3 regions of the Streptomyces auratus genome follow, and region 3 is predicted to be linked to each of the others. Evidence: riboswitches for the same ligand, from Rfam matches in the RefSeq annotation. Region 3 holds a riboswitch; each other region holds the start of a gene.
What was found. A riboswitch is a leader RNA that binds a small molecule or an ion and turns the genes downstream of it on or off. The one in region 3 is predicted to bind S-adenosylmethionine.
Positions count from the first base shown of each region.

Region 1: it holds a riboswitch for S-adenosylmethionine, as region 3 does, so the genes downstream of both, BKA18_RS03955 (amino acid ABC transporter permease) here and thrC (threonine synthase) in region 3, are expected to answer to the same signal.
Region 2: it holds a riboswitch for S-adenosylmethionine, as region 3 does, so the genes downstream of both, BKA18_RS09455 (aminotransferase class V-fold PLP-dependent enzyme) here and thrC (threonine synthase) in region 3, are expected to answer to the same signal.

Region 1 is NZ_JBNGCB010000001.1:961,285-970,788, reverse strand. It holds gene BKA18_RS03985 (LysR family transcriptional regulator) at 1-631, shown strand, start outside; gene BKA18_RS03980 (carboxyl transferase domain-containing protein) at 661-2,034, opposite strand; gene BKA18_RS03975 (acyl-CoA synthetase) at 2,084-3,544, opposite strand; gene BKA18_RS03970 (P-loop nucleotide/nucleoside kinase family protein) at 3,827-4,348, shown strand; gene BKA18_RS03965 (pyridoxamine 5'-phosphate oxidase family protein) at 4,365-4,829, opposite strand; gene BKA18_RS03960 (cysteine hydrolase family protein) at 5,025-5,672, shown strand; SAM riboswitch class IV at 6,301-6,409, shown strand; gene BKA18_RS03955 (amino acid ABC transporter permease) at 6,746-7,795, shown strand; gene BKA18_RS03950 (amino acid ABC transporter ATP-binding protein) at 7,792-8,652, shown strand; gene BKA18_RS03945 (ABC transporter substrate-binding protein) at 8,784-9,504, shown strand, end outside.
Region 2 is NZ_JBNGCB010000001.1:2,202,065-2,211,568, reverse strand. It holds gene qcrB (cytochrome bc1 complex cytochrome b subunit) at 1-1,528, shown strand, start outside; gene trpD (anthranilate phosphoribosyltransferase) at 1,667-2,731, shown strand; SAM riboswitch class IV at 2,823-2,940, shown strand; gene BKA18_RS09455 (aminotransferase class V-fold PLP-dependent enzyme) at 3,111-4,490, shown strand; gene BKA18_RS09450 (Lrp/AsnC family transcriptional regulator) at 4,966-5,247, opposite strand; gene BKA18_RS09445 (rhomboid family intramembrane serine protease) at 5,244-6,023, opposite strand; gene BKA18_RS09440 (hypothetical protein) at 6,218-6,457, shown strand; gene BKA18_RS09435 (NYN domain-containing protein) at 6,476-7,849, shown strand; gene BKA18_RS09430 (C40 family peptidase) at 8,156-9,181, shown strand; gene BKA18_RS09425 (C40 family peptidase) at 9,413-9,504, shown strand, end outside.
Region 3 is NZ_JBNGCB010000003.1:445,958-455,461, forward strand. It holds gene otsB (trehalose-phosphatase) at 1-797, shown strand, start outside; gene BKA18_RS21615 (alpha,alpha-trehalose-phosphate synthase (UDP-forming)) at 924-2,417, opposite strand; gene BKA18_RS21620 (glucosyl-3-phosphoglycerate synthase) at 2,481-3,443, opposite strand; SAM riboswitch class I at 3,613-3,775, shown strand; gene thrC (threonine synthase) at 3,793-5,076, shown strand; gene BKA18_RS21630 (MoaD/ThiS family protein) at 5,153-5,431, shown strand; gene BKA18_RS21635 (cold-shock protein) at 5,855-6,058, shown strand; gene groL (chaperonin GroEL) at 6,383-8,008, shown strand; gene BKA18_RS21645 (hypothetical protein) at 8,323-8,613, opposite strand; gene BKA18_RS21650 (PTS transporter subunit EIIC) at 8,663-9,504, opposite strand, start outside.

The DNA of each region.
Region 1 (9,504 bases), on a different contig from region 3:
GCTGCGGCTGGGCGCCTTTCCCACCGCCGCGCGGGGGCTCTTCCCGGCCGCGCTGGTCACGCTCGCCGCCGAGCACCCCCAGCTGCGCGCGCGGCTGACGGAGATGGAGCCGGATGAATCGGTACGCGGGGTGGTGCGCGGCGATATCGATCTGGCGGTCGTCCTGGACTGGTACAACCGGCCGCTGTCCCTGCCCGAGGGGCTGGCCAAGGCGCCGCTGCTGGACGATCCGGCCGACGTGGCGATGCCGTCCACCCACCCGCTGGCCGGGCGGCCGTCCGTGGAGCTGGAGGAATTCGCGGACGATGAGTGGATCTCCTGGCCGCAGGGGGAGTTCTGCCACGACTGGCTGATGTTCACGCTGCGCAGCAAGGGGATGGAGCCGCGGATCGCGCACATGGCCGAGGAGCATCACACCCAGCTCGCCCTGATCGCGGCCGGGCTGGGGATCGCGGTGGCTCCGCGGCTCGGCCGCGGGCCGGTGCCGGAGGGGGTGAGCGTGGTGCCCGTACCCCACACGATGCGCCGCCATGTCTATGCCATCTGGCGGGAGGATGCCGACCGCAGGCCCTCGATCCGGGCGGCGGTGGAGGCGCTCCGTGCGGCTGGAAGGAGCGTGGAGGGCTGCTGAGGCGGGGGTGGCCGGCCGCCTCACTCCCTTCAGGCCGGTGGGGCGATACCGCGGATGACGCCGAGGTCGAGGAGATCCTGCGGGCGGATGCGGAGTTGGTCGGCGGTGTCATGGAGCTGTGCCGGCTCGCGCTTGAGGATGGCCACGGCCAGCTCCGGGGCGATCACGGAGAAGTAGCTGTCCGGTGTGGCCCAGAGCCGGTCAGGCGCGGCCAGCGCCAGCGCGCCGCCCGAACCGCCTTCCCCGATGAGCAGGGACGTGACGGGCACCCGGGCGGTGGCCAGCGCTCCGAAGGTGTCGGCGATCGCCGCTCCGGCCCCGGCGCGCTCAGCCGCCGCGTCATTGGCGGCCCCCGGGGTGCCGATGAGCGTGAGGACCGGTATGCCGAACCGGTCGGCGAGCCGGATGAGGCGGGCGGCGGTACGGAAGCCGGCCGGGCGGGTGGCCGTGCCGCACTGGGCGGCGAAGGCGATCGTGCGCCCGTCTCGACGGCCGAAGCCGCACCGCATCCCGGGGTCGACGCCGCCACAGCGGTCGCCGCTGAGCTCCTCCCGGTCGTCGAAGTACGCCCGCAGATAGGCCTCGGCGCGCGGCCGCCGCGGCTCGCGGGCGCGGGCCACCGCGCCCCAGCCGGTCTCCGGCAGCCCCGGCACGCCGAGTGCGTACGGCAACGGGGCCGGCTCTACAATGTCGCCGCCCAACTCGCCTGATCCACCCAGGAGTTGCAACCAGTGCTGGAGCGTGGCGCGCAGCCGGTCGGCCGGGACGACGGCGTCGATATGGCCGGATGCCAGCTGTCCCTCGGCGGAGTAGGCGTACGGGTTGGCGTCCGCGGGGCGTACCCGTGAGCCCGCGAAGCCGACCTGGGCCCCGGGGAGCGCGAGGATGACATCGGCGGCCGCACCGAGGGTGGCCCAGCCGCCGCCGGTCGTCGGATCGCGCAGCACGGCGATCTGCGGCAGGCCCGCGGCGCGGGTGTGCGCCGACTGTGCGGCCACCCGCTGGAGTTGGGTGAGCGCGCGCATCCCTTCCTGCATCCGGCTGCCGCCCGTAGCGATCAGCGAGACGACCGGCAGGCCGCGCTCGCGCGCCAGACGGTAGGCGGCCTCCAGCCGGTCGCCGGTGCGCTCGCCCAGGGAGCCGCCTAGATAGCGGAACTCGAAGGAGAGCACGACCGTTTCCATGCCGCCCATCATGGCCAGGGCGGTGACCACCGACTCGTGCTCGCCGGTCCGGGCGTGGGCGCGGGCCCGCATATCGTCGTAGCCGCGCCAGCCGAGCGGGCCGTCCGGCGCGAAGGGTGCCGCGGCCGGCGCGCCGCTTCCCCCGGGCGTGGTCAGCTCGGTGTACGTCTCCGCGACCGCGGCAATTGCCTGACGGGCCGTCAGTCGCGCGCACGGCATCGCCTCTGCGGGAGGGCCGGCTCGGTCCCCGGCCTCGCCGCGCCCTTCGTCACGCACGGAGTTCACGCTTCAGCACCTTGCCCATGTCATTGCGCGGCAGGGCGTCCAGGAAGTGCACGGTGCGTGGCCGTTTGTGCGGCGCCAGCTGACGGGCGACATGATCCGCGAGCTCCTGGCCGGACGGCGCCGGGGCCGCGTCCGGACCGGTCCGCACCACGATCCAGGCGACGATCCGCTCGCCGAGGTCCTCGTCCGGGGCGCCGGTGACGGCGGCCTCGGCGACCCCGGGGTGCGTCAGGAGCGCATTCTCGATCTCCCCTGCGCCGATCTTGTAGCCGCCGCTCTTGATCAGGTCGGTGGCCTTGCGGCCCACGATGCGGTAGTTCCCGGCGGCGTCGCGGGTCGCCATGTCGCCGGTACGGAACCATCCGCCGTCGAAGGCGGCGGCGGTGGCATCGGGGCGGTTGAGGTACTCGACGAAGAGGTTCGGGCCGCGGACCTGGATCTCGCCGACCGTCTCCGCGTCGTCCGCCTCGACGGCCTGGCCCGCGTCGTCGACGAGCCGGACGTAGACCCCCGGCAGGGGCACCCCGACCGTGCCCACGGCATCCGGGCCGTCCGCCCGCACGCTGGTGTTCATGAGGGTTTCCGTCATGCCGTAGCGCTCGATCACCCGCCGGCCGCAGGCGGCCGCGATCCGCTCATGATCGGTCTGCGGCAGCGCGGCCGAGCCGGAGACCAGCAGCCGCGCCCGGGAGAGCGCCTTGGCGAGGACGGGATCCTGGCCGGCCTCCGCGGCCAGGCGGTGGTACATCGTCGGGACGCCGAACAGCATCGTCCCGTCCGCGGACAGCTCCCGCGCCACCGCCTCGGTGCTGAAGCGCCCCAGGTGGTGGACGCTGCCGCCGCGGCGCAGCGGGCCGAGGATGCCGAGGATCAGGCCGTGGACATGGAAGAGGGGCAGGGCGTGGACGAGGACGTCGTCGGCGGTCCACTGCCAGGCGTCCTGCAGGGCGTCCAGGGTGTGCGCGAGGGCGCGCCGGGGGAGGACGACGCCCTTGGGCGGCCCGGTCGTGCCGGAGGTGTAGACGATCAGGGCCGGCGCCTCGTCGCCCGGTTCGGCCGGCAGCAGGGCGGGTCCGGCGCCCTCGGAAGGCTCCGTGGCCTCGATGTCGACACGGGCGAGCGCGGCGAGCGGCCCCGGCAGATCGGCGCCCGGCTCGGCCAGGACGAGCGACGGCGCGCTGTCCGCCACGATGTGCGCCAGCTCGCTCTCGCCGATCTTCGGATTGACGGGCACCGCGGCCACCCCCGCGAGCAGCGCGGCCACCGCCCCGACCGAGGTTTCGAGCGTCGGCGTCGCCCAGAGGGCGATTCGGCTCTCGCCGGCGATCCGCTCGGCGAGCGCGCCCGCCACCGACGCCAACTGCTGATAGCTCAGCGCACGGTCGCCGAAGCGCAGCGCGGGGGCGGGCGAAGCATCCCGCAGCGCGGGGAAGAGCACGTTCACCGGATCTCCTTCGTCCTCGTCGGCGCCCGGCCCGTCACGGCCGGGCCGTCCGCTTCCGCACCCCTGCCGGCGCGAAACGGGCTGACCGACACCACTCTCGCAGAGACCACTGACAACGCGATCTCCCCACGGAGATCAACTTCAGCCGGTACGACTTTTCGAGAGAGGTGACATCTGATCTTGGTGGTTGACACCACCCTGAAGCCGTGCCGGATTTCTGCCGTGCCCGTGCCCGTGCCCGTGCCCGTTCCCGCGGCCCGCACAGCGCTAGCGTTGGGGCCCATGATCGTATGGCTCAACGGCACCCACGGCGCAGGCAAGACGACGACCAGCGCACTCGTGCAGCAGCTGATCCCGGATTCACGGGTGTTCGACGCCGAGAAGGTCGGCGAGACACTCATGGACATCACGCCAGGGCTGCCCGGGACGGACAACTTCCAGCACTGGCCGCCGTGGCGGCCGCTCGTAGTCGAGACCGCCCGCCGCGTACTCGACTACACCGGCGGCACTCTGGTGATGCCCATGACTGTCCTGGTCGAGGAGTACTGGCGCGAGATCAGCACGGGCCTCGCCCAACATGCCATTCCAGTACGGCACTTCGTCCTCCACGCTGACCAAGACACCCTCCGTGGACGCATCGAGGGGGACACTCTTCTTGGCCCCTCCCCATTCCGTCTCAAATATCTTGAGCCCTACGCCGAGGCGGCCCGCACGTGGCTGCACGGCGAGGCCGAGGTCGTCGACACCACGCACCTCACGCCCGCCCAGGCCGCCCTGCAGATCGCAGAGGCCGTCAAGAGTTGAGGTCCGCCCGCCACGCTCACCCAGGGATCTTGCGGAAGTCCCATGACGCGACGGACCGGGGTGTCAGACGCAGCCACGCGTGGCGGCCGTCGTGCGGCATCCGGGGCATTCCGAAGTACTTCTCGGCGAAGAGCCGCTCAGGGGCGTCCAGCTCAGGGCAGGGCTCGCCGGTGCGCGGGGACTCCCCGACGAAGTCCACCCGGCCGGTCAGCTCGGCGCCGCGCAGCTCGCCGTACTCGTGTCCGTCGTCGACGACCACCGCGATCCGCGGATCCTTGCCCAGCTGTGCCCACCGCCTGCTGCGAGTGATCGAATACAGCCACAGCGCCGTACCGTCCCAGACGAACCACAGCGCGCCGGCGTGCGGTGCGCCGTCGCCGCCGACCGTCGCGACCCGGCAGGTGCGCTGCGTCCCGAGGAACGCATCGAGCTCGCCGCGCGTCATCATGATCCGGCGCCCGCGCCGCTGTGTGTCGGCCATCCGTCCCCGCCCTCCGCCGTGTGGCAGCCCCTACTGCGGGCACCGCCCCGCTCACCCGATACTCATCCCACACACATCCATCAACTGACTGCGTGTCAGAAAGCATGCGGGCCCTTCCTGGCGTACGCAATGGCCGCTACTCTCACCCGTCGTGAACCGGCCCGTCAGGGAATCGGACCGCCAGAGGGGAATGCGATGCCTTCGCACGCCGCGCGGCTCGGCGCGCCACTGGACCCGGCCTCGACGGTGCTGCTGACCGTCGAGTGCCAGCGCGGTGTGGTCGGCCCGGACAGCGCTTTGCCCGAACTGGCCGAGGCGGCCCGCACGTCGGGCGCGCTGGTCAACGTCGCACGGCTGGTGGCAGCGGCCCACGACACCGGCGTCCAGGTGCTGCACGCGATCGCCGAACGCCGTCCCGACGGCCGCGGCGCCAGCCACAACGCCCGCCTCTTCAAGGCGGCCGAGCGGCTGCCCGTCCAGCAGTTCGCCGGGTCCACGGCGGTACGTGTCGCCGATCCGATTCCCGTGACGGAGGACGACCTGGTCGTGCGCCGGCTGCACGGCCTCTCGCCGATCGCCGGCACCGAGGTGGACGCGCTGCTGCGCAACCTCGGATGCCGCACGCTCGTCGTCACCGGGGTGTCGGCGAACGTGGCGGTCCCCAACGCCGTGTTCGACGCGGTCAACCTGGGCTACACGGCAGTGGTGCCCGCGGACGCCATCGCGGGGGTGCCCGCCGAGTACACCCCCGCGATGGTCCGCAACACCCTCGCCCTGGTCGCCACCATCACCACCACGGAGGAGGTCCTGGCCGGCTGGCGACAACTGCGCGGCGGCCGCTGACCTGGATGACGGGGGACCGGGCGGCGGCGCCCGTTGCTTCAGCCGAGGGCGACCGAACCGCCCTTGTCGTCCACCTTCGCGGGCGCCGGCCCCTTGGTGGCGGGGCCCTTCTCCACGCTGCCGTCGTTGATGTCGATCAGCAGCTCGGCGTGGGAGGGGTGGGTGTGCAGGACACAAGGGGACCGGGAACAGCTGAACGTGCAGGGGCACGGCCCAGTCGGATGCTGGACGTGGTTCCTCTTCGGTTTCCATCGGCACCGGGTTTGGGGCGCCCTCCTTGCGCTGGACGTCCACCTTCACCAGCGAGAAGAAGCGCATGCCGGCGGCGCGAATCGTCGGAATGTCCTTGGCACGCCCCGAGTGTCGGGGATGTCCCCAGGGGTTCGAATCAGAGGGCGCGGGCGTTGTGGGCAGCCGGGCGGTCACAGGCCCTGGCGAGGTGCGCTTCTGGCGGAGGGAGGAGTGACCGCGCTGGTGGCTGCCCTGGTAGCCGAGCGGGGCGATTCTTCCCGCTGCTTCCAGGCGTTGGTGCAGCCCACCAGGTCCGCCCCGACTCGGTTTGTCGTCCCACAGGTCGGGCAGGCTTTGACAACCATGTCCGAGATCTGTCTAACTTACGCCGCAGATCGGTCATGAGTGTCAGCGACAAGCCCTGGCTTGCTGACCGGCAACCCTCGCGCCGCGGTGGGGTGCCCCAGGTGACGACCGGACCGGAAGCCCTTCGGTAAGCGCGAGCCCCCATGGGGCCGGAACAGTGACGGTGACGGAATGTACGCAGCTTTCGAGACGGCCGCATGGCGGCGTCGCGGCTGCCTGCTGCTGTGCGCGAACCGGTCGGTCGATCTGCTCCGCGTCAGCAGCGCACTGTGTACCGGCACCTGCGCCTGCCGTGCCTGCTGCCAAGGCTGACGGTTTTCTGAATCTTTGATGCCACCGCTCTCGCGGTGTGCTCCCTTCCTGCCCAGCCCCCGTTCCGCGCATCCCCGCGCGCATCGTCACGCAGAGCCCTGCCGGCTCGGCCGTGCCGTTGCCGCGTCCGCGGTCCGGGGTGTCCGAATTCGCTGGAGCCCTCCATGAGTGAACCCCCTGGCGCTGTCGCATTCCTCGCCTCAGCGCCTCCTGCCGAGGAGACCCCCGAACCCTCCTCCGAGCCTCGTACCGTGGGTCCTGCCGAGGCCGAACGGCCCGGCGACGACACCGCACCGCGGCCACCGGCGGCACAGCGGGTGCTGCCGCTGCGCAGACCAGGTCGCTGGATCGCCACGGCGATCGTGCTGGTGCTGGTCGCCCAGTTCGCCCACGGACTGGTGACCAACCCCTTCTATCAGTGGGACCGGTTCTCGTACTGGTTCCTGCGTCCGACGATCCTCGACGGTCTGCTCGTCACCCTCGAAGTGACGGCGTACAGCGCCGTGTTCGGTCTGCTCGGCGGCATCCTGATCGCCCTGGGCAGGCTCTCCCGGAGCCCGATGCTGCGGGCGGTCAGCTGGACCTACACATGGCTGTTCCGATCGGTTCCGCTGATCGTGGTGCTGCTGTTCCTCTACAACTTCAGCGCGCTGTACAAGACACTGAGCCTCGGGGTTCCGTTCGGGCCCGCCTTCTTCACCTTCGACGAGTCCCGGCTCGCCACCGACGTCGTCGTCGCGGTCGTCGGACTCAGTCTGAACGAGGCGGCGTACGCGTCCGAGGTGGTGCGGAGCGGCATCCTCGCGGTCGACCAGGGGCAGCACGAGGCGGCATGGGCACTCGGCCTGCCGAAGAGCTATCAGTTCACGAAGATCGTCTTCCCGCAGGCTCTGCGGTCCATCACCCCGAACTACGTCAATCTGCTGATCAATCTGATCAAGAGCACCTCGCTCGTCTTCTACGTGTCGCTGCTCGATCTTTTCGGCTCCGCGCAGAGCATGGGCAGCACCTACCCGGGTGACATCGTCCCGCTGTTGCTGGTCGCCACCGTCTGGTACTTGATCCTCACGAGTGGGGTCTCCGTCGTGCAGTTCTACGTCGAGCGGCACTTCTCCCGGGGCGCGACGCGCACCCTTCCGCCGACGCCATTGCAGAAGGTGCGGACGGGACTGCGTGATCTGCGGGCCCGAGCCCAAAGGGAGGCGGCGATATGACCACCGAGACCGCTGAGAGCACCGAGCTGACTGAGATCACCGACACCACCGAGATACGACCTGCTGCGGTCGAGGTGCACGGCGTGCGCAAGTGGTACGGCGCCCACCGGGTGCTGGACGGCGTCGAGTTGACCGTGTCGCCCGGCGAGGTCACCGTGATTCTCGGGCCGTCCGGGTCCGGCAAATCCACCCTGCTTCGGGTGATCAACCACCTGGAGAAGCCCGAGGTCGGGTACGTCAGCGTGAACGGTGAGCTGATCGGCGTCCGCCGGCACGGCGAGCGCGGCGAGGCGGGGGTCCCCCCGTCCGCAGGCCGGGGGAGGCTCAAGGAGCTGAGCGAACGGGTCATCCTGGGCCAGCGCAGCCGGATCGGCTTCGTCTTCCAGCACTTCAACCTCTTCCCGCATCTGACGGCGCTGGACAACGTGGCCGCCGCTCCCGTGGCGACCGGGAAGCTGACCAAGCCCGAGGCGCAGGAGCTGGCCCGCGAACTGCTCGGCCGGGTGGGCCTGGCCGACAAGGTCGGCGCCTATCCGCGGCAGCTGTCCGGCGGCCAGCAGCAGCGGGTGGCCATCGCCCGCGCCCTCGCCCTCCGGCCGGGGGTCATCCTCTTCGACGAACCGACCTCCGCGCTCGATCCCGAACTTGTCGGTGAGGTGCTGGCCGTCATCAAGGACCTGGCCACCAGCGGCACCACTCTCATCATCGTCACCCACGAGATCGGCTTCGCCCGTGAGGTCGCCGACCAGGTCGTCTTCCTCGACGAGGGCCGGATCGTCGAACAGGGCCCGCCCTCCGAGGTGCTGGACCACCCGAAACACGAGCGGACCAGGGACTTCCTGAGCAAGGTGCTCTGACCTCCGCCGTACGTCCCACTGCCCGCGCCCCGCCCGGGCTCGTGCACCCCCACACCACCGCAGCCCCCCACACACGTCACCGAAGAACAAGCAGCACGTCACCGCAACCGTTCACCGAACCAAGGACCGCCATGCGCACCCTCAGCCTCCGCAGCAGACTCCTCCGCGGCCTCACCGCGGGCACCGCCGTCGCCACCCTCGTCACCGGCCTCGCCGCCTGCGGGGGCAACAGCGACGCGGCCGGCACGTCCGACAGCAAGCCGTCCGGGACGGTCACCGTGGGGGCCCTTTCCAACGGTGCCGCCAAGGAGACCGAGCTCAAGGTCTCCGAGGTCAAGTCCATCAGCGCCAAGCTGCCCAAGTCGATCGCCAAGAAGGGCAAGCTGGTCGTCGGCGTCGGCGCCCTGCCCACCGGCTCCGTTCCGCTGAACTTCGTCGGCGACGACCAGAAGACGCTCACCGGATCCGAGCCCGACTTCGGCCGACTGGTGGCCGCGGTCCTCGGCCTCAAGCCCGAGCTGAAGAACTCGACCTGGGAGAACCTGTTCGTCGGCATCGACAGCGGCAAGGTCGACGCGGCCTTCTCCAACGTCACCGACACCGAGGAGCGCAAGAAGAAGTACGAGTTCGCCACCTACCGGCAGGACAACCTGGGGTTCGAGGTACGTAAGGAAAGCACCTGGAACTTCGACGGCGACTACAAGAACCTGGCCGGCAAGACGGTCTCGGTGAGCCGGGGCACCAACCAGGAGAAGGTCCTGCTGGAGTGGAAGGCGAAGCTGAAGAAGGAGGGCAAGGACCTCACCGTCAAGTACTACCCGGACAACAACAGTGTCTACCTGGCGCTGAACA
Region 2 (9,504 bases), on a different contig from region 3:
CAACATGCGCAAGATCTTCCCGGACCACTGGTCCTTCATGCTGGGCGAGGTCGCGCTTTACAGCTTCATCATCATCATCCTGACCGGTGTCTATCTGACGCTGTTCTTCCACCCGAGCATGGCCGAGGTGACCTATCACGGTTCCTATGTGCCCATGCAGGGAATCCGGATGACGCAGGCCTTCGAGTCGACGCTGAACATCAGCTTCGACGTGCGGGGTGGTCTGCTGATCCGCCAGATCCACCACTGGGCCGCGCTGGTCTTCCTGGCCGCGATGATGGTCCACATGATGCGGGTGTTCTTCACCGGCGCCTTCCGCAAGCCGCGCGAGGTCAACTGGCTGTTCGGCTTCCTGCTGTTCGTGCTGGGCATGTTCACCGGCTTCACCGGTTACTCGCTCCCCGACGACCTGCTCTCCGGCACCGGTGTGCGGTTCATCGAGGGCGTCATCCTGGCGATGCCGCTGGTCGGTTCGTACCTGCAGTTCTTCATCTTCGGCGGGGAGTTCCCGGGGCACGACATCATCCCGCGGTTCTTCACGGTGCACGTGCTGCTGCTGCCGGGCATCATGCTCGGCCTGCTGGTGGCGCACCTGATCCTGGTCTTCTACCACAAGCACACCCAGTTCCCGGGTGCCGGCAAGACCAACAACAACGTCGTGGGCATGCCGCTGCTGCCGGTCTACATGGCCAAGGCCGGAGGCTTCTTCTTCCTGGTCTTCGGTGTGATCGCGGCGATCGCCGCGATCGCCAGCATCAACCCGGTGTGGGCCATCGGCCCGTACCGCCCCGACCAGGTGTCCACCGGCGCCCAGCCCGACTGGTACATGGGCTTCGCCGAGGGTCTGGTGCGTGTCATGCCGGGCTGGGAGTGGAACTTCTGGGGCCACACCCTCAACTTCGGCGTGCTGATCCCGATCCTGATCTTCCCGCTGGTCCTGGTCGCCATCGCGGTCTACCCGTTCGTGGAGTCCTGGGTCCGCGGCGACAAGCGCGAGCACCACATCCTGGACCGCCCGCGCAACGTCCCGACCCGTACGGGCTTCGGTGTCGCCTGGCTGATCGCGTACTTCGTGATGCTGATCGGTGGCGGCAACGACCTGTGGGCCACGCACTTCCACCTGTCGATCAACTCGATCACCTGGTTCGTCCGGATCGCGTTCTTCGTGGGGCCGGTGCTGGGCTTCATCGCCACCAAGCGGATCTGCCTGGGTCTGCAGCGGCGCGACAAGGACAAGGTGCTGCACGGCCGCGAGTCCGGCATCATCAAGCGCCTGCCGCACGGTGAGTTCATCGAGGTCCACGAGCCGCTCGAACAGGAGCAGCTGCACCTCCTCACCCAGCACGAGCAGCCCGAGCCGCTCGAACTGGGCCCGGAGGTCGACGAGAACGGCGTGCGGCGCAAGATCCCGCGTACGCAGAAGCTGCGCGCCAAGCTCTCCGAGAGCTACTACGGCGAGGACAGCGTCATCGCCAAGCCCACGGTCGAGGAGTACAAGGAGATCACCAGCGGCCACGGCCACCACTGATCACCGCGGCGCCTCGTAGCGCACCGTAGGGAGCACGCCACCCAGAGGGTCCCGTCCGGACGGACGGGGCCCTCCGGCGTGTCCGGCGGCTCGATAGGGTGAGCGACAGAAGCAGGAGACAAACCAGGAGTGTGGACCATGAGCGTTGCGACCCCCTTTGGCGGCGACAGCGTGGCGGCCCAGACCTGGCCGGGCCTCCTGAACGCCCTGCTCGACGGCCGTGACCTCACCGCGGACGACACCGCATGGGCGATGGACAAGATCATGCGGGGCGAGGCCGGCGACGCCCAGATCGCCGGGTTCGCGGTGGCGCTGCGGGCCAAGGGCGAGACCGTCGCGGAGATCTCCGGCCTCGTGCGGACGATGTACGAGCACGCCCGGCTGATCGAGGTGCCCGGGCCGAGCGTGGACATCGTCGGCACCGGCGGCGACGGAGCCAAGACCGTCAACATCTCCACGATGTCCTCGATCGTGGTGGCCGGCACCGGCGCCAAGGTCGTCAAGCACGGCAACCGCGCCGCATCCTCGGCCAGCGGCGCCTCCGACGTCCTGGAGAAGCTCGGGGTCAACCTCGATCTCACCCCGCGACGGGTCGTCGAGGTCGCCGAGGAAGCAGGGATCACCTTCTGCTTCGCGGTGAAGTTCCACCCCTCGCTGCGGCACGTCGCCAACGCCCGGGGCCAGCTCGGCATCCGCACCACCTTCAACGTGCTGGGCCCGCTGACCAACCCCGCCAAGGTCCGCGCCCAGGCGACCGGCGTCGCGGACGCCCGGATGGCGCCCATCCTGGCCGGGGTGCTCGCCGAGCGCGGCTCCTCGGCGCTGGTGTTCCGCGGCGACGACGGCCTGGACGAGCTGACCACGACCGCGACCTCGCGGGTGTGGGTCGTCCGGGACGGCACGGTGCGCGAGGAGGCCTTCGACCCGCGGGACGTGGGCATCGACCTGGTGCCGGTGGAGTCGCTGCGCGGCGCGGACGCCTCGTACAACGCGGAGGTGGCGCGCCGGCTGCTCGACGGCGAGACCGGGCCGGTACGCGAGGCGGTGCTGCTGAACGCGGCGGCGGCGCTGGTCGCCCTGGAGCCCACCGATGCCCCGCTGGCGGAGCAGATCCGGGCCGGTATCGCCACCGCCGCCGCCGCGATCGACTCCGGGGCGGCCAAGCGGGCGCTGGAGCGCTGGGTGGCGGCCAGTAACGCCTGAGCGCCCGGTCACGCAGGGTGTGACGCAAGGCCCGTTCCGTCATATGGACCGGGCCTTGCGGCGTACCGGCGGTATGGCATGATTCTGCGCAGGTCACGAGTGACAGCGACACAGGCCCCGGCCCGCTGTCCGGCAACCCTCCTTCCGTGGCGGGGTGCCCCGGGTGATGACCAGGCCGCAGGCAGCGAGGTCTGCGGCAAGCGCGGATCCCTCGCCAGGGATCCTGGTCCTCGAGGGAGAACTTCCGTGAATCAGCGAATGCGATAGGGCTCGACGGCCCCTTCTCCGCATCCCTTTTTCCTTTCCGCTGCGGTGCCCCGACGGTTCCTTCCGTACGCCCGCCCGCAGCGAATTCGCTTACCTCTTACGGGAGTTCGCCATGTCTGTTGCCGCCGTTGCCGCCGACCGTTCCGTTTGTGCCCCGCTGCCGGTTCTCGGCCGGGATGTCCGCGTCCCGCTCGTGACCGGCGGCGAGGTCGACTACGCCGCGCTGGACTACGCCGCCAGCGCCCCCGCCCTCCAGCGCGTCTGGGACGACGTCGCCGCCTACGCCCCGTACTACGGCAGCGTCCACCGCGGCGCCGGATACCTCTCCCAGCTCTCCACCGACCTCTTCGAGAACAGCCGCCGGACGATCGCGGAGTTCCTCGGCTGCCGCGCCGACGACCAGGTGGTGTTCACCCGCTCGACCACCGACTCGCTGAACCTGCTGGCCGCCGCCCTCCCGCAGGGCACCCGGGTGTTCGTCTTCGAGACCGAGCACCACGCCTCGCTGCTGCCGTGGGAACAGCGCGCGGATGTCGCCGTGACCTACCTCAACGCGCCGCGCACCCCGCGGCAGGCGGTGGACACCCTGGAGAAGGCGCTGGCCGAGCGCGAGCCCTACGGCCCCGCGCTGGTCTGCGTGACGGGCGCGTCCAACGTCACCGGTGAGCTGTGGCCGGTACGGGAACTGGCGGCCGCGGCCCACGCGCACGGCGCGCGAATCGTGCTGGACGCGGCGCAGCTCGTCCCGCACCACCCCGTGGACCTCGCCGAGCTGGACGCCGACTGGGTCGCCTTCTCCGGCCACAAGCTGTACGCGCCGTTCGGCGCCGGTGTGCTGGCCGGCCGCGCGGACTGGCTGCAGGACGCCGCACCGTACCTGGCGGGCGGCGGCGCCAGCCGCAAGGTTTCCCGCCGTACGGACGGCGGGGTGGACATCGAGTGGCACACCACCGCGGCCCGGCACGAGGCCGGCTCGCCGAACGTCATCGGCGCCTACGCCATCGCCTCCGCCTGCCAGGCACTGACCGAGGCCGGTTTCCCGGAGCTGATCGCCCGTGAGCAGGAACTGATCGACCGCGTCCGGGCGGGCCTGGCCGAGGTGCCCGAGGTCCAGGTCCTCTCGCTCTTCGGCGCCGACGCCGCACGCGTCGGCGTCCTCTCCTTCGTCGTCGAGGGCTGGAACAGCTCACACTTCGCCGCGGCCCTGTCGGCGGAGTACGGCATCGGCGTCCGCGACGGCCTGTTCTGCGCCCACCCCCTGGTACGGACCCTCCTGGGCAGCGAGCCGCAGGACCCCGGGGAGTGCGGCGCCCCGGAGGCAGCCCCCGGCGAGCGATCGCTGAACGCCATCCGCGTGAGCTTTGGCGTGGGCACGCCGGATGAGCACGTTGACCGCTTCCTCCGCGCGGTCAAGGAACTGGTGACGGACGGCGCCACCTGGAACTACCGCACTGAGGACGGCCGTTGTGTTCCCGTGCGTAGCGCGGGTTGATTCCCACGTTTTCGGCTGTCCCGCCGTGGTGGTTTTTCGCCGTTGCGCTTTGCGGCGCGCCGCACGTTGTCGGCTGGCCCGCCGTCGGGGTGTTTCGCCGTTGCGCCTGCGGCGGGCGTGGGTGGTCGGGTGCGGTGCCGCTCCTCCGGACTTCGTCCTGCGGCGCGGCCCCTCCCGTAGTGGGTGGGAAGAGGCCGGTGGGGGCGGGCCCCGGCCGTCGTCTGCGTGTAGTCGAGGGATGAGGTCCGCCCCCACCGGTCTTCATCCACCCCCAACGGGAGGGGGCGGACCGCAGGACGGAGTCCGGAGGGCCGGTCCCGCAGCCGATCAGCCAGCGCAGCGGCAACCAGCCCGCCGCAGGCGCAACGGCGACAAACACCCGCGGCGGGCCAGCCGACAACGTGCGGGTGCGCCGCCGAGCGCAACGGCGAGAAGAACCACGGCGGGACAGCCGAAAACGTGGGGAAAAACAGGCCTACGCGTCGAGGCCAATCGCAAAGGCGGCCTCAAGGTCGTGCTGGGAATACGTGCGGAACGCGATGTGCGTCTCCGTGGAGGCGACGCCGGGGACCTTGCTGATGCGGCCGGGGATGACGTCCGCGAGGTCGTCATGCGCGGCCACCCGCACCATCGCGATCAGATCGTGGGCTCCGGTGACCGAGTAGACCTCGCTGACCCCGTCCAGGGCGGCGATCTTCTCGGCGATCTCGGGGATCTGGTCCACGCTGGTCTTGATGAGCACGATCGACGTGATCACGGCTGGCTCTCTCCCTCGGTCGCCCGGTCGTTCCGCCTGGTGGCCCCCACACTATCCCTCCTGTAGCGGGCCCAGGCGTAGAGGAAGCCGAGCGCGAACCCGATGACATGGGCGAGGTAGGCGACCCCGGGGCCGCGCGGGTCGTGCTGCGCGGCCTGCCACTGCAGGAAGAACCAGAACAGCAGCACCATCCAGGCGGGAAAGCGCAGCGGCAGGAAGAACAGGAAGGGGAAGACGCTGGTCACCCGCGCTGTGGGGAAGAGATAGAGGAAGGCCCCGAGCACCCCGGAGATCGAGCCGGAGGCGCCCACCAGCGTCTGGTCCGAGGAGGCGTGGGCGGCCGCGTAGCCGAGCAGCGCCAGGTAGCCGATGATGAGGTAGAAGGCGGCGAACGGCAGCCGGCCCATGCGTGCCTCGGCCATCCCGCCGAAGACGTAGAGAAAGAGCATGTTGCCGAGCAGGTGCAGCCAGCTGCCGTGCACGAACAACGCGGTGAGCGGCGTGATCAGTGCCCGCACCGAGCCGCTCCACAGATCCAGCGGGATCACGCCCCACCGCTCGAAATACGCGGTCTGGGCCTTCAGCAGGGCATCACCGGTGCCGTATATCCGGTTCAGGCCGGATGCCGGGCCGATCACGAAGACCGCGCAGCACAGGCCGATCAGCGCATTCGTCAGCCGCGAGAACACCGCGGTCAGGGACCGGGTGGCATGCGGCGGACGGGGGAGGAGACCGGACGAGCGGGGTGAGCGGGGAGAGGGGGCCGGCGCCGTCATGAAGTGATCATTGCTCAATGGGGGCAATCGGGACAGAGCGCCTCGCCGCATCCCGGCACCCGGGCGGGCCCGCACCGGCCCCCCGTCAGGCCGTAGGGTTACAGGCAGTACTTTGCGTATTTCCGCAGTCCGACGGCGCACCGCGTGAACGGCGCAGCTGCACGAGATCGACGAGCACGAAAGAGGACGACAGGATGTCTGTTCCCCTGCCGACGGACGGAACCCGGTGGCGCTGCACGCTGTGCGGCAACCTCACCCGTTTCGACGTGACCCGCCAGGCCAAGGTGGTGGAGTACGTCCATCTGGACCTGGCCGGCGAGCCGAAGGTGGAGGAGCGCGAGGTGCTCAGTGAGAGCATCGAGTCCGTGCGCTGCCGCTGGTGCAACGCGGTCGACCAGATCGAGCTGGTGGACCGTCCGGGCGCGAACGCCTGAGATCGGAGCGAGGCAGCCGTGGTGGAGCGTCCAGAAGGGGAGCCGGGGGCACAGCGTGACGACGTACCCGAGGGTGCGGCGGATGAGGTGCTCGACCGACCGCTGCCCGAGGGCGTACGGCGCCGGGTCGTGGCGCTCACCGCGGAGTCGTTCGGCGCGCTGACGGTTGCCGAACTCCCGCCCCCGCTGCGGCAGTACGCCCGTTTCACCCCGACTCGCCGGGCCAAATTCGCCGGAAATGCGATGGCTTCCGCCTTGGAGGGCGATGCGGTCTTCCGGCAGCGCATCGCCGGCAAGCTGCGCGAGGCGCAGCCGGAGCTCGCCGCGGCGCTGGAGCACGGCAATCCGCCGGCGGCCGCCGAACCCCTCGATGTCGCGGCGGCCGCCTATGTGCTGCGCCCCGAGGGCTGGGTCAAGCTCGTCGCGGCGGCCGGCGAGGAGGCCCAGCGGGCGCGCGCCGAGCGGGCCGGCGAGGAGGCCGAGCGGGAACTGGCCCGGCTGCGCGAGGAGCTGGCGCAGGCGCGCGGCGAGGCCCGTACGGAGGCCGACCGGATCCGGGCCGACCTGGACACCGTCCGCAAGGAGAACGAGTCGCTGCGGCGCAAGCTGCGCAGCGCGCTGAGCGACGTCAAGCGCGGTGAGGCCGCGGTGCGCAAGGCCGACGCCGCCCTCGCGGAGACCCGGGACCGGGCGGCCACCGAGAAGACCGCCGCGGACAGTGAGGTGCGCCGGCTCAAGGCCCGGATCGCCGAGGCCGAGACGGCGCTGGAGACCAGCCGGCGGGCCGCCCGCGAGGGCCGCAGCGTCGAGGACATGCGGGTGCGGCTGCTGCTCGACACGGTGCTGGACGCGGCCCAGGGGCTGCGCCGCGAGCTGGCGCTGCCGCCCGCCAACGTCCATCCCGCGGACACCGTCGAGGCGGTCGCACCGGGCCGGATGACGCCCAAGGACATCGCCACCCGGGCGCTGTCGGAGATGGACCCGGCGCTGCTCGACCAGCTTCTGGCGCTGCCGCAGGCGCATTTGGTGGTGGATGGCTACAACGTCACCAAAACCGGCTATCCGACCATGCCGCTCGACAAGCAGCGCCTGCGGCTGCTGGGCGGTCTCGCGGTGCTGGCGGCACAGACCGGCGCGGAGATGACCTGTGTCTTCGACGGGGCGGAGCTGGCAGCGCCGGTGCTGCTCGCACCGCCGCGCGGCGTACGGGTCCTTTTCAGCAAACCGGGCGTAACGGCCGATGAGTTGATTCGTCAGCTGGTTCGGGCCGAACCGCCCGGCCGTCCGGTCGTCGTGGTCTCCACGGACCGGGAAGTGGCCGACGGGGTGGCCAAGGCCGGGGCGCGGCCGGTGGCATCGGCCTTGCTGCTCAAGCGACTTGCCCGAACCTGACGCCCGCCGGGCCCCTGGCGCCGGAACCGCCGTCCACCGCCTGTTCTCCGTACCTGAGCGTCAGTTGACGCTCACTGCCTGTGTGACGTTGGTAAAGGATGGGGCTGGTGGCGCAGAAATTTCCCCTGGGGATTTGAAGCGATCACAGCTCGGTTACTAAGGTCAGGCCCGAACCTTCATGCAGATGATTATCCAACCGGGATGATCAGTGAAGGTACCGCCGAGTCCGCGGCGTTCACGCGGAGCCGGGGTCTCACCACCCCCCACTTCCCGGTAGGCGGCTGGAGGAAGAAGGAGCTCGCCCCCGTGGCGTCCCACCGTCGACCCAAGCAGCCGAGCCGTACCCGCGTGACCGTGCTCACCGCCACCGCCGCAGCGGCCGTCGCCCTCTCGTCCCAGGCCGCCCAGGCCGACCCCCACCAGTCGAAGAAGGACGTCAAGTCCGAGGTCGACAAGCTCTACAACGAGGCCGAGCAGGCCACCGAGAAGTACGACGGGGTCAAGGAGCAGCAGGACAAGCTCCAGAAGGAGGTCGGCGACCTCCAGGACAAGGTCGCGCGCGGCCAGGGTGAGCTCAACCAGCTGCGCAAGGGTCTCGGTGCGGTCGCCTCCGGCCAGTACCGCAGCGGCAGCATCGACCCCTCGGTGCAGCTGTTCCTCTCCGGTGACCCGGACACCTACCTCGAAAAGGCCGCCACGCTCGACCAGTTGAGCGGCAAGCAGGCCGAGCAGCTGAAGACCATCGCGGACAAGCAGCGCCGGCTCGCCCAGGAGCGCGCCGAGGCCGCGGGCAAGATCAAGGACCTCAGCGAGTCCCGCAAGGCGCTCGGTGACAAGAAGGACGAGATCAAGGGCAAGCTCGCCAAGGCGCAGCAGCTGCTCAACCAGATGACGGCCAAGGAGCGGGCGGCCATGCAGGCCAAGGAGGACCGCGCCAACCGCAGCAACGACCGGGCCGACCTCGGCAACGACGTCCCGGCGTCGCAGCGCGGTGCGGCCGCCCTCCGGGCCGCCCAGTCCAAGATAGGTTCGCCCTACGTCTGGGGCGCCACCGGCCCGTCGTCGTTCGACTGCTCGGGTCTGACCTCCTGGGCCTATGCGCAGGCCGGCCAGTCGCTGCCGCGCACCTCGCAGCAGCAGGCCAACGCCGGTACCCGGATCGCCTCGCAGAGCGCCCTCAAGCCGGGCGACCTGGTGCTCTTCTACAGCGACCTGCACCACATCGGCCTCTACGCGGGCAACGGCATCGTGCTGCACGCGCCGAAGCCGGGCGCCGTGGTGCGCTACGAGCCCATGAGCAACATGGAGTTCGCGTTCGGCGTGCGGGTCTGACAAGCCTCACAACACTCTCAACCTGCCGCCCGAACGGGCGAATTGCGGCCGAGGCCGCTGACCTGCCGCCCCGTCGGTGACCTGCACAGTCACCGGCGGGGCGGCTTTTTGTGGGCGAAATGCGGTCTTTGGCCGGTGTGGACCGACGCCGCTACTGTCTGCCCGCGCAGCATCCGGTCACCGACGCCCTCCCGGGCGGCAGGGGCTGCACAGGGAAGGAGTGCGGCTCTCGTGGTGTCCCACCGCCGTACCTCGCAGCACGGCCAGAGCACCCTCGCCGGGGTCACCGTTGTGTCGGCCGCCCTGGCGACCGCGGCCGCCGG
Region 3 (9,504 bases):
GCGCCGTCATCGCCCTCGACTTCGACGGCACCCTCGCCGAGATCGTCCCCGACCCGGAGAAGGCCCGGGCCCACGCCGGTGCCGTCGCGGCCCTGGGCCGTCTGGTGCCCCGGCTGCGCGCCGCCGTGGTGATCACCGGCCGCCCGGCCACCGTCGCGGTCCGCCTCGGGGGCTTCGCGGACGTCCCCGGCCTGGACCACCTCACCGTCCTCGGCCACTACGGCGCCGAGCGTTGGGAGGCGGCCACCGGCACCGTCCACGCCCCGCCGCCCCACCCTGGCGTCGCCGCCATACAGGCCGAACTCCCCGGCGTCCTGGACTCCTCCGGGGTCTGGCACGGCACCTGGGTCGAGACCGCCATCGAGCGCAAGGGCGGCCGCGCCATCGCCGTCCACACCCGCCGCGCCACCGACCCGCAGGGCGCCTTCGACCGGCTGCGCGCCCCGCTCACCGCCCTCGCCGAACGCCATGGCCTGATCGTCGAACCCGGCCGGCTGGTCCTGGAACTCCGCCCGCCCGGCATGGACAAGGGCGTCGCGCTCGCCGACTGGGTCCGGGAGACCGGCGCCGCCACCGTCCTCTACGCCGGTGACGACCTCGGCGACCTGGCGGCCTTCGCGGCCGTCGAGAAACTCCGCTCCGACGGGCTGACCGGCGTCCTGGTCTGCAGCGGCAGCACCGAGGTCGCCGAACTGGCCGAGCGCGCCGACCTGGTGGTCGACGGCCCGGCCGGAGTCGTCGGCCTGCTCGGCGCCCTGGCGGCCCGACTGGACACGAGCGGGACGGACACCCCGTAGTGGCGGACATCCCGTAGGGGCAGGCACCCCCTGACGGCGGGCGCCGTTCCCCGGCCCCGACACGGCGCCCGGATTCCGCGGATCGGCCACCCGAAGCCCGCGGACCAGTCGCCCGAACTCCGCGGTTCAGCCGCCCAGTTCCCGCAGCTGGTCCAGGAGCCACTGGGCGGGCGGCAGCGCGGTGGCCGCCGCGGCCAGCCGTTCGGTGCGCGCCGCGCGCTCGGCGTCGTCCATCGACAGCGCCTCGTGCAGCGCCTCGGCGGTCCCCATGACGTCGTACGGATTGACGGTCAGCGCATGCGCACCGAGCTCCTCGTGCGCGCCCGCCTCCCGCGACAGGACCAGCGCGCAGCCGGTGTCCGACACCACCGGGATCTCCTTGGCGACCAGGTTCATCCCGTCCCTGATCGGGTTGACGAGGGCCACGTCCGCGAGCCGGTAGGCGGCCAGCGAGCGGGCGAAATCGTCCTTGACGTGCAGCACGACGGGCTGCCAATCCGCCGTCCCGAACTCGGCGTTGACGGCCGCCGCCACCTGCTCGACCTCCGCGGTGTACTCGCGGTAGACGGCGAGGTCCTGGCGCGAGGGGTAGGCGAAGGCGATGTGCACGACCCGCTCGCGCCACTCGGGGCGGTCGGCGAGAAGCTGCCGATAGGCGAGCAGGCCCCGCACGATGTTCTTGGAGAGTTCGGTGCGGTCCACGCGGACCACGGTCTTGCGGTCCGGCCCGCCGATCTGTGCGCGCAGCGCCGTCATCCGCTCCTCGACGTCGGGACGGTGCGCGCGCTCCCGCAGGAAATCGGCGTCGGCGCCGAGCCCGTGCACACCGATCCACGTCGTGTGCGCCTTGCGCTCCGGGACGAGCGCGACGATGCCGGGCGGCCCGTCCTCCGGCCGCACGCGCTCGCACTGCCCGCCGAGCCCGGTCTCGGCGCAGGCCAGGAAGTTCTCGGCCCACCGGTGGGTGAGGAAGTTCGCCCGGTCCGCACCGAGAATGCCCAGCGCCAGCTGCCGCTGGATGTCGTCGGGGAGTATCGCGAAGTACTCGGCGGGGGCCCACGGCGTGTGCGAGAAGTGCGCGATGCGCAGGTCGGGGCGGCGCTCACGGAGCATGCCGGGCACCAGCGCCAGGTGGTAGTCCTGGACCAGGACGGCCGCGCCGGGAGCCGCGCCGTCGGCCAGCGCGTCCGCGAAGGCCGCGTTGTACGCCTCGTACGCCGCCCACTGCGCCCGGAACTCCGCGCCGAAGACCGGTTCCAGCGGTGTCTGGTAGAGCATGTGGTGGACGAACCACAGCACGGAGTTCGCGACACCGTTGTAGGCGGCGGCGTACACCTCGGCCGGGATGTCCAGCATCCGGACACGCTGTCCACCGGTGTCGCCCGGCTCCAGCGCACCACCCGTCCGCCGTACGGCCTCCCGGTCCCCGCCGCCGAGCGCGGCACACACCCACACCGCATCGGTCTCGGGCCCGATCGCCGACAGCGCCGACACCAGCCCGCCCCCGCCCCGCTTGGCGGTGAGCGTCCCGTCCTCCCCCAGGCTGTAGGAAACCGGCCCACGATTGGACGCAACAAGAACCTCGGCACCTGCTTGCACCGCACTGCGCTCGGACACCATGTCGCGACAGTAACCCGCTACAGATCCCCGCAAACGCATGGAAGCGGCCAAGGGCGTGACCCCTCACGCCGCCCGGCGGGCCGCGTACTCCGGGATTTCGGTCATCGGGGGGCGTTCCTCGGTGTCCACGTCCGTGGTGCGCGGGATGAAGCCCTGGTCGCCGCGGTCGAACTGGGTGAGCCGGGGGCGCACCAAGTGGCCGCGGGTCAGGCGTAGTTGGGCGGTGCGGTAGATGGCGGCGGCCATCCGGCCCAGGGCCTGGCCGTCCTGGTGGCGGTGTTTGCGGACGCCGACGTCCACCTGGGCCAGGGCGTCGAGGCCGACGGTGTGCAGGGCGTCGACGAGCAGGCCGAGCTCGACGCCGTAGCCGACGGGGAAGGGGAGCCGTTCCAGGAGGGAGCGGCGGGCCGCGTACTCGCCGCCGAGGGGCTGGACGAAGCCGGCCAGCTGGGGCCAGTGGAGGTTGAGGAGCGGGCGGGCGACCAGCTCGGTGACCCGGCCGCCCTGGCCGGCGTCGATGCCGCCGGGGCCGGTCTCCAGGGGGCGGTCGTACATCGCCTTGACGAACTGGATGTCCGGGTCGGTCAGCAGCGGGCCGATGATGCCGGAGACGAAGGTGGCGGAGAATTCGCGCAGGTCGGCGTCGATGAAGCAGATGATGTCGCCGGTGGTGGCCAGGAGGGAGCGCCACAGCACCTCGCCCTTGCCGGGGAGCGCGGGCAGCCGCGACAGGATGCTGTCGCGGTGCACCACCCGGGCGCCGGCCGCCGCCGCGACCTCGGCGGTGCGGTCGGTGGAGCCGGAGTCCAGCACCACCAGCTCGTCGACCAGCCCGGTCGCGTCCGTCATCAGCGTGTCACGGATCGTGGTCACGATCGCGCCGACCGTGGCCTCCTCGTCGAGCGCGGGCAGGACGACGCTGACCGTCCGGCCCGTCTGGCGCTTGGCCTCCAGCAGCTGCTCCAGCGGGCGGTCCGCGGCGGACCAGGAACGGCCGCGCAGCCAGCGCTCCACCTCTTCCAGCACGTCTACGACTCCTCGGTCGCCGCCGGAGGGCGGCCCTTGTGATCCATCTCGCGGTTCGGACGACTATCTCAACTGTCAGTGCCGTCGGTTACAGTCTTGAACAACGCGGATGACCGTCGCATGTCGGGGTCCGTGCCACAAACGCCTGGGTTTCGGCCCAGTGCCATACCGCTCATCCAGAGGGGCAGAGGGATACGGCCCGTTGAAGCCCCGGCAACCCTCCAGCCGGTCTTGCCGCAAGGACGCTCGATTACGTCCCGCGCGCGAGGCTCCCGGCTAGGGAAGGTGCCAAATCCGTCTCGTGGCGAGATTCGTCGCGAGGAAGATGAGGAGAAAGGGCCTCGCCTCCATGGCTGTGCAAGTCACCGAAAACACCCCCACCGTCGCTCTGGGCCCCGCCGCAGCGCTGTCCTGCCGTGAGTGCGGACAGCGCTTTTCGCTCGGTCCGATCTTCGCGTGCCAGGAATGTTTCGGGCCGCTCGAAGTCGCGTACGACCTGCCGAGCGGCGACCCCGAGGGGCTGCGGAAGCAGATCGAGGCCGGGCCGGACAACATCTGGCGCTACGCCCCGCTGCTGCCCGTCCCCGCCGACGTGGCCGACAAGCCCAATCTCAACCCCGGCTTCACCAAGCTCGTCCAGGCCGACCGGCTCGCCGCCGAGCTGGGCGTCACCGGCGGGCTGTACGTCAAGGACGACTCCGGCAACCCGACGCACTCCTTCAAGGACCGCGTCGTGGCGATCGCCGTCGAGGCCGCCCGCGCCTTCGGCTTCACCACCCTCTCCTGCTCCTCCACCGGCAACCTCGCCGGTGCCGTCGGCGCCGCGGCCCGCCGCGCCGGTTTCAAGTCCTGCGTCTTCATCCCGCACGACCTGGAGGCCGGCAAGGTCGTCATGGCCGCGGTCTACGGCGGCGACCTGGTCGGCATCGAGGGCAACTACGACGACGTCAACCGCTTCTGCTCGGAGCTCATCGGCGACCCGCTGGGCGAGGGCTGGGGCTTCGTCAACGTCAACCTGCGTCCGTACTACGGCGAGGGTTCCAAGACCCTCGCGTACGAGATCTGCGAGCAGCTGGGCTGGCAGCTCCCGGACCAGCTGGTCATCCCGATCGCGTCCGGCTCGCAGCTGACGAAGATCGACAAGGGGCTCAAGGAGCTGATCGCCCTCGGCCTGGTCGAGGACAAGCCCTACAAGATCTTCGGCGCCCAGGCGGAGGGCTGCTCGCCGGTGTCCACGGCCTTCAAGGCCGGGCACGACGTCGTGCGCCCGCAGAAGCCGAAGACCATCGCCAAGTCGCTGGCGATCGGCAACCCGGCCGACGGTCCGTACGTGCTCGACATCGCGCGCCGGACCGGCGGTGCGGTGGAGGATGTCAACGACGAGCAGATCGTGGACGCGATCAAGCTGCTGGCCCGGACCGAGGGGATCTTCGCGGAGACCGCGGGCGGGGTGACCGTCGGCGTGACCAAGAAGCTGATCGAGGACGGCCTGCTCGACCCGTCCCTGACCACCGTCGTCCTCAACACCGGTGACGGCCTCAAGACCCTGGACGCGGTCGCCCCGACCTCCGGGCCCACGGCCACGATCCGCCCGGACCTGGACGCGTTCCGCGCGGCCGGCCTGGCCGGCTGAGGTCGTCGGCCCGTCCGCGGACGGGCACCGCCCCCGCCCCCGAACTCGTACTCCGCACCACCCGGAAGGCAGAACCATGAGCGTCAAGGTCCGCATCCCCACCATCCTCCGCACCTACACCGGCGGCCAGGCCGAGGTCACCGCCGAGGGCGCGACCCTGTCCGAGGTGATCGCCGACCTGGAGCGGAACCACCAGGGCATCGCGGCCCGTGTGCTGGACGACGCCGGCAAGCTGCGCCGCTTCGTGAACGTGTACGTGAACGACGACGATGTGCGCTTCGAGCAGGGTCTGGAAACGCCGACCCCGGACGGTGCGGGCGTCTCGATCATTCCGGCGGTCGCCGGCGGCTGCTGATTTGCGCCAACTCTTCTCCTGCTTGACCGGAATTGCCCCGTCCGCCAGAAAGCGGACGGGGCAATTCCATGTTGTGAAAGGAGATACTATTGGGGTGATCCCCCTCCGGATATCACCGTACGCGTGCCGAACGCATATGAGACAGCGATCAGTTGTGCTCGAAGTGTGAGCGATATTTGTCGCTTATGTGTGCTACGCCCGGCCCGACTTGCCCTGGAGAACTGGGATTTCACCTCATATTGCCGATTCTCCGGCCCCAGAATTCTCGTCCGATTGACCTGTTGCTCTGGGCATCTGTGCAGATACATTCAGCGGCGGTCGACGCGTTCCGGCGCACACCCCACGGGCCATTCGCGGGGTGAGGTCTGACCCGGGTCCGCGAAGTGCGGTCCTGCGCAAGGGCCAGTAATAGGGGAGTTAGGCATGGCTCAGGGCACCGTCAAGTGGTTCAACGCGGAGAAGGGGTACGGCTTCATCGCGGTCGACGGTGGTGCGGATGTTTTCGTCCACTACAGCGCGATCCAGATGGACGGCTACCGCACCCTTGAGGAGGGCCAGCGGGTCGAGTTCGAGATCTCGCAGGGCCAGAAGGGGCCGCAGGCGGACATGGTCCGGGTGGCCGGCTGAGGCGCCGACCGACTGCTGCGTCACGGAAGGCCCGTGCCCCCGAGGGGGTACGGGCCTTCTGCTGTCTGCCTCGTAGGGGGCACCCTCCCGGTGGGCGCTTGCACTCGCACCCTGCGAGTGCTAATCATTGGCGTTAGCACTCTCCGAGTGAGAGTGCTACGAAGGACCGGGTCGGTGAGGCCCGCAGGCCGGGTGGGGCAAGGAACCACCCGGGTCTGTAGGCCGTCCGTCGCGGGCGCCAGCGCGGTCCGGAGAAATCCTTCCCCACGCTCTCAACTGCGTTCGAGCAGGGGAGACCCCATTAGTCCGGGAGGACCACTTCACATGGCCAAGATCATCGCGTTCGACGAGGAGGCGCGGCGCGGTCTCGAGCGCGGGATGAACCAGCTCGCCGACGCCGTCAAGGTGACCCTCGGCCCCAAGGGCCGCAACGTCGTCCTCGAGAAGAAGTGGGGCGCCCCCACGATCACCAACGATGGTGTGTCCATCGCCAAGGAGATCGAGCTCGAGGACCCGTACGAGAAGATCGGCGCCGAGCTGGTCAAGGAGGTCGCGAAGAAGACGGACGACGTCGCCGGTGACGGCACGACGACCGCGACCGTCCTGGCCCAGGCCCTGGTCCGCGAGGGCCTGCGCAACGTCGCCGCCGGTGCCAACCCGATGGCTCTCAAGCGCGGTATCGAGAAGGCCGTCGAGGCCGTCTCCGCCGCCCTGCTGGAGCAGGCCAAGGACGTGGAGACCAAGGAGCAGATCGCTTCGACCGCCTCCATCTCCGCCGCCGACACCCAGATCGGCGAGCTGATCGCCGAGGCCATGGACAAGGTCGGCAAGGAAGGCGTCATCACCGTCGAGGAGTCCCAGACCTTCGGTCTGGAGCTGGAGCTCACCGAGGGTATGCGCTTCGACAAGGGCTACATCTCGGCGTACTTCGCGACCGACATGGAGCGCATGGAAGCCGCGCTCGACGACCCGTACATCCTCATCGTCAACTCCAAGATCAGCAGCGTGAAGGACCTGCTGCCGCTCCTGGAGAAGGTCATGCAGTCCGGCAAGCCGCTGCTGATCATCGCCGAGGACGTCGAGGGCGAGGCCCTGTCGACCCTGGTCGTCAACAAGATCCGTGGCACCTTCAAGTCCGTCGCCGTCAAGGCCCCGGGCTTCGGTGACCGCCGCAAGGCCATGCTCGGCGACATCGCCATCCTCACCGGTGGCACCGTCATCTCCGAGGAGGTCGGCCTCAAGCTGGAGAACGCCGGTCTCGAACTGCTCGGCCGCGCCCGCAAGGTCGTCATCACCAAGGACGAGACCACCATCGTCGACGGTGCCGGTGACAGCGAGCAGGTCCAGGGCCGCGTCAACCAGATCCGCGCCGAGATCGAGAACAGCGACTCGGACTACGACCGCGAGAAGCTCCAGGAGCGTCTGGCGAAGCTGGCCGGCGGCGTGGCCGTCATCAAGGCCGGTGCCGCCACCGAGGTCGAGCTCAAGGAGCGCAAGCACCGCATCGAGGACGCCGTTCGCAACGCGAAGGCGGCCGTCGAGGAGGGCATCGTCGCCGGCGGTGGCGTCGCCCTGCTCCAGGCTTCCTCGGTCTTCGAGAAGCTGGACCTCGACGGTGACGAGGCCACCGGTGCCAACGCTGTGAAGCTGGCCCTGGAGGCCCCGCTGAAGCAGATCTCCGTCAACGGCGGCCTTGAGGGCGGCGTCGTGGTGGAGAAGGTGCGCAACCTGGCCGTCGGCCACGGCCTGAACGCCGCGACCGGTGAGTACGTCGACATGATCGCCGAGGGCATCATCGACCCGGCCAAGGTCACCCGTTCCGCGCTGCAGAACGCCGCCTCCATCGCGGCGCTGTTCCTCACCACCGAGGCCGTCATCGCCGACAAGCCGGAGAAGGCCGCCGCGGCGGGCGCTCCGGGCGGCATGCCGGGCGGTGACATGGACTTCTGATCCTCGCGGATCAGACGCTGGTCCTCCCGGACCGCACGTCCAGACGTACGTCGGGGCGGCACCCTCCTCCCAGGGGGTGCCGCCCCGGCGGCGTTTTTGGGGGGGGCAGGCCGGGTGGGGTGGTTGGTCGGTTGGTGGGACCGCCGCACGCGGTGCGGGTGCGAGTGCGGGTGCGGTGCCGGTGTGGGTGGTGGGCGCGAGTGCCGGTGGGCCGGGGGCCGGGTGGGTGTGCGTTCGCTGGGTTTCGCGGGGCCGGGTGGGGGCGGGTGGGGGCGTTCCCCGGGTTTCGCTCGACCGATCGCGTGTCGGCGGTGTTATCGGCGGCGGGCGATCAGGCAGCCCGCGAGGGACAGGGCCCCGGCCACGGACAGCAGCACGGCGCCGCAGAGGGTGGCCGGTGCGGGCGGGGCGTCGCGGTTGAGGGTGCTTTCGAAGGCGACCTGGATGCCCACATTGCCGTGTGCGGCGGGCAGATGGGGCAGCGGCGGGTACGAGGGCGGCGTCTCGCCCCACAGAATCAGCGCCACTCCGCCGACGGCCAGCAGGAGAACGGTGAGTGCCACGACCAGCCGGGCGTGCCAGGGGCGGCGTAATCGGATCAGCATGGCGTGACCCTACTGCCGGGGTCTGACGGCGCACCGCGGGATGGTGACCTCAGGGGCGGCTGACGGTGGTGGGGCCGATGGCCGGATCGGTGGTGGGGTCGGCTCGGGGACCGGTGGTGCGGCCGCTTCTTGTCGGGGCGGGGCTTGTGGGGTCGGTGGCGTCCGCCAGGGCCGTGGCGTCCGTGTCTGCGAGGATGCCTGGAGCGGTGCCGGCGGTGGGGTGCTGATCGGCGTTCAGCTCCGCCCGCATGGACTTGCTGAAGCCGAAGAAGTAGGTGGCGAGGAAACCGGCGAGATAGCCGGCGGCCAGGCCCAGGGCGTAGACGGCGAGCGTGGTGGTGACGCTCTGGTTGCCCTTGACCAGGGGGAACAGGGCCCAGCCGGAGGGGCCGATGGCGGTGGAACCGACGGTGTCGCCGAGTTGGTTGAACAGGCCGAGGCAGCCGCCGCCGAACGCGCCGCCGATGCAGGCGGTGATGAAGGGGCGGCCCAGGGGGAGCGAGACCCCGTAGATCAGCGGCTCGCCGACGCCCAGGAAGCCTGCGGGGAGGGCGGACTTGATGGTCGTACGGATCGAGCGGTTGCCCGGGAGGCGGAGGTAGACGGCGAGGGCGGCGCCGACCTGGCCCGCGCCGGCCATGGCGAGGATCGGGAGCAGGACCGTGTAGCCCTGCTGCTCGATGAGGGTGGTGTGGAGCGGGATCAGGGCCTGGTGGAGGCCCAGCATCACGAGGGGGAGGAAGAGGCCGCCCAGGACGAAGCCGGCGAACGCGCCGCCGTGGGCCAGCAGCCAGGTGGCGGCGGTGCCGGTGGCGGTGGAGACCGCGCCTGCGGCGTACATCAGGCCGAAGAGCGTGACCAGGCCCGTGATCAGGACCGTCAGGGTGGGGG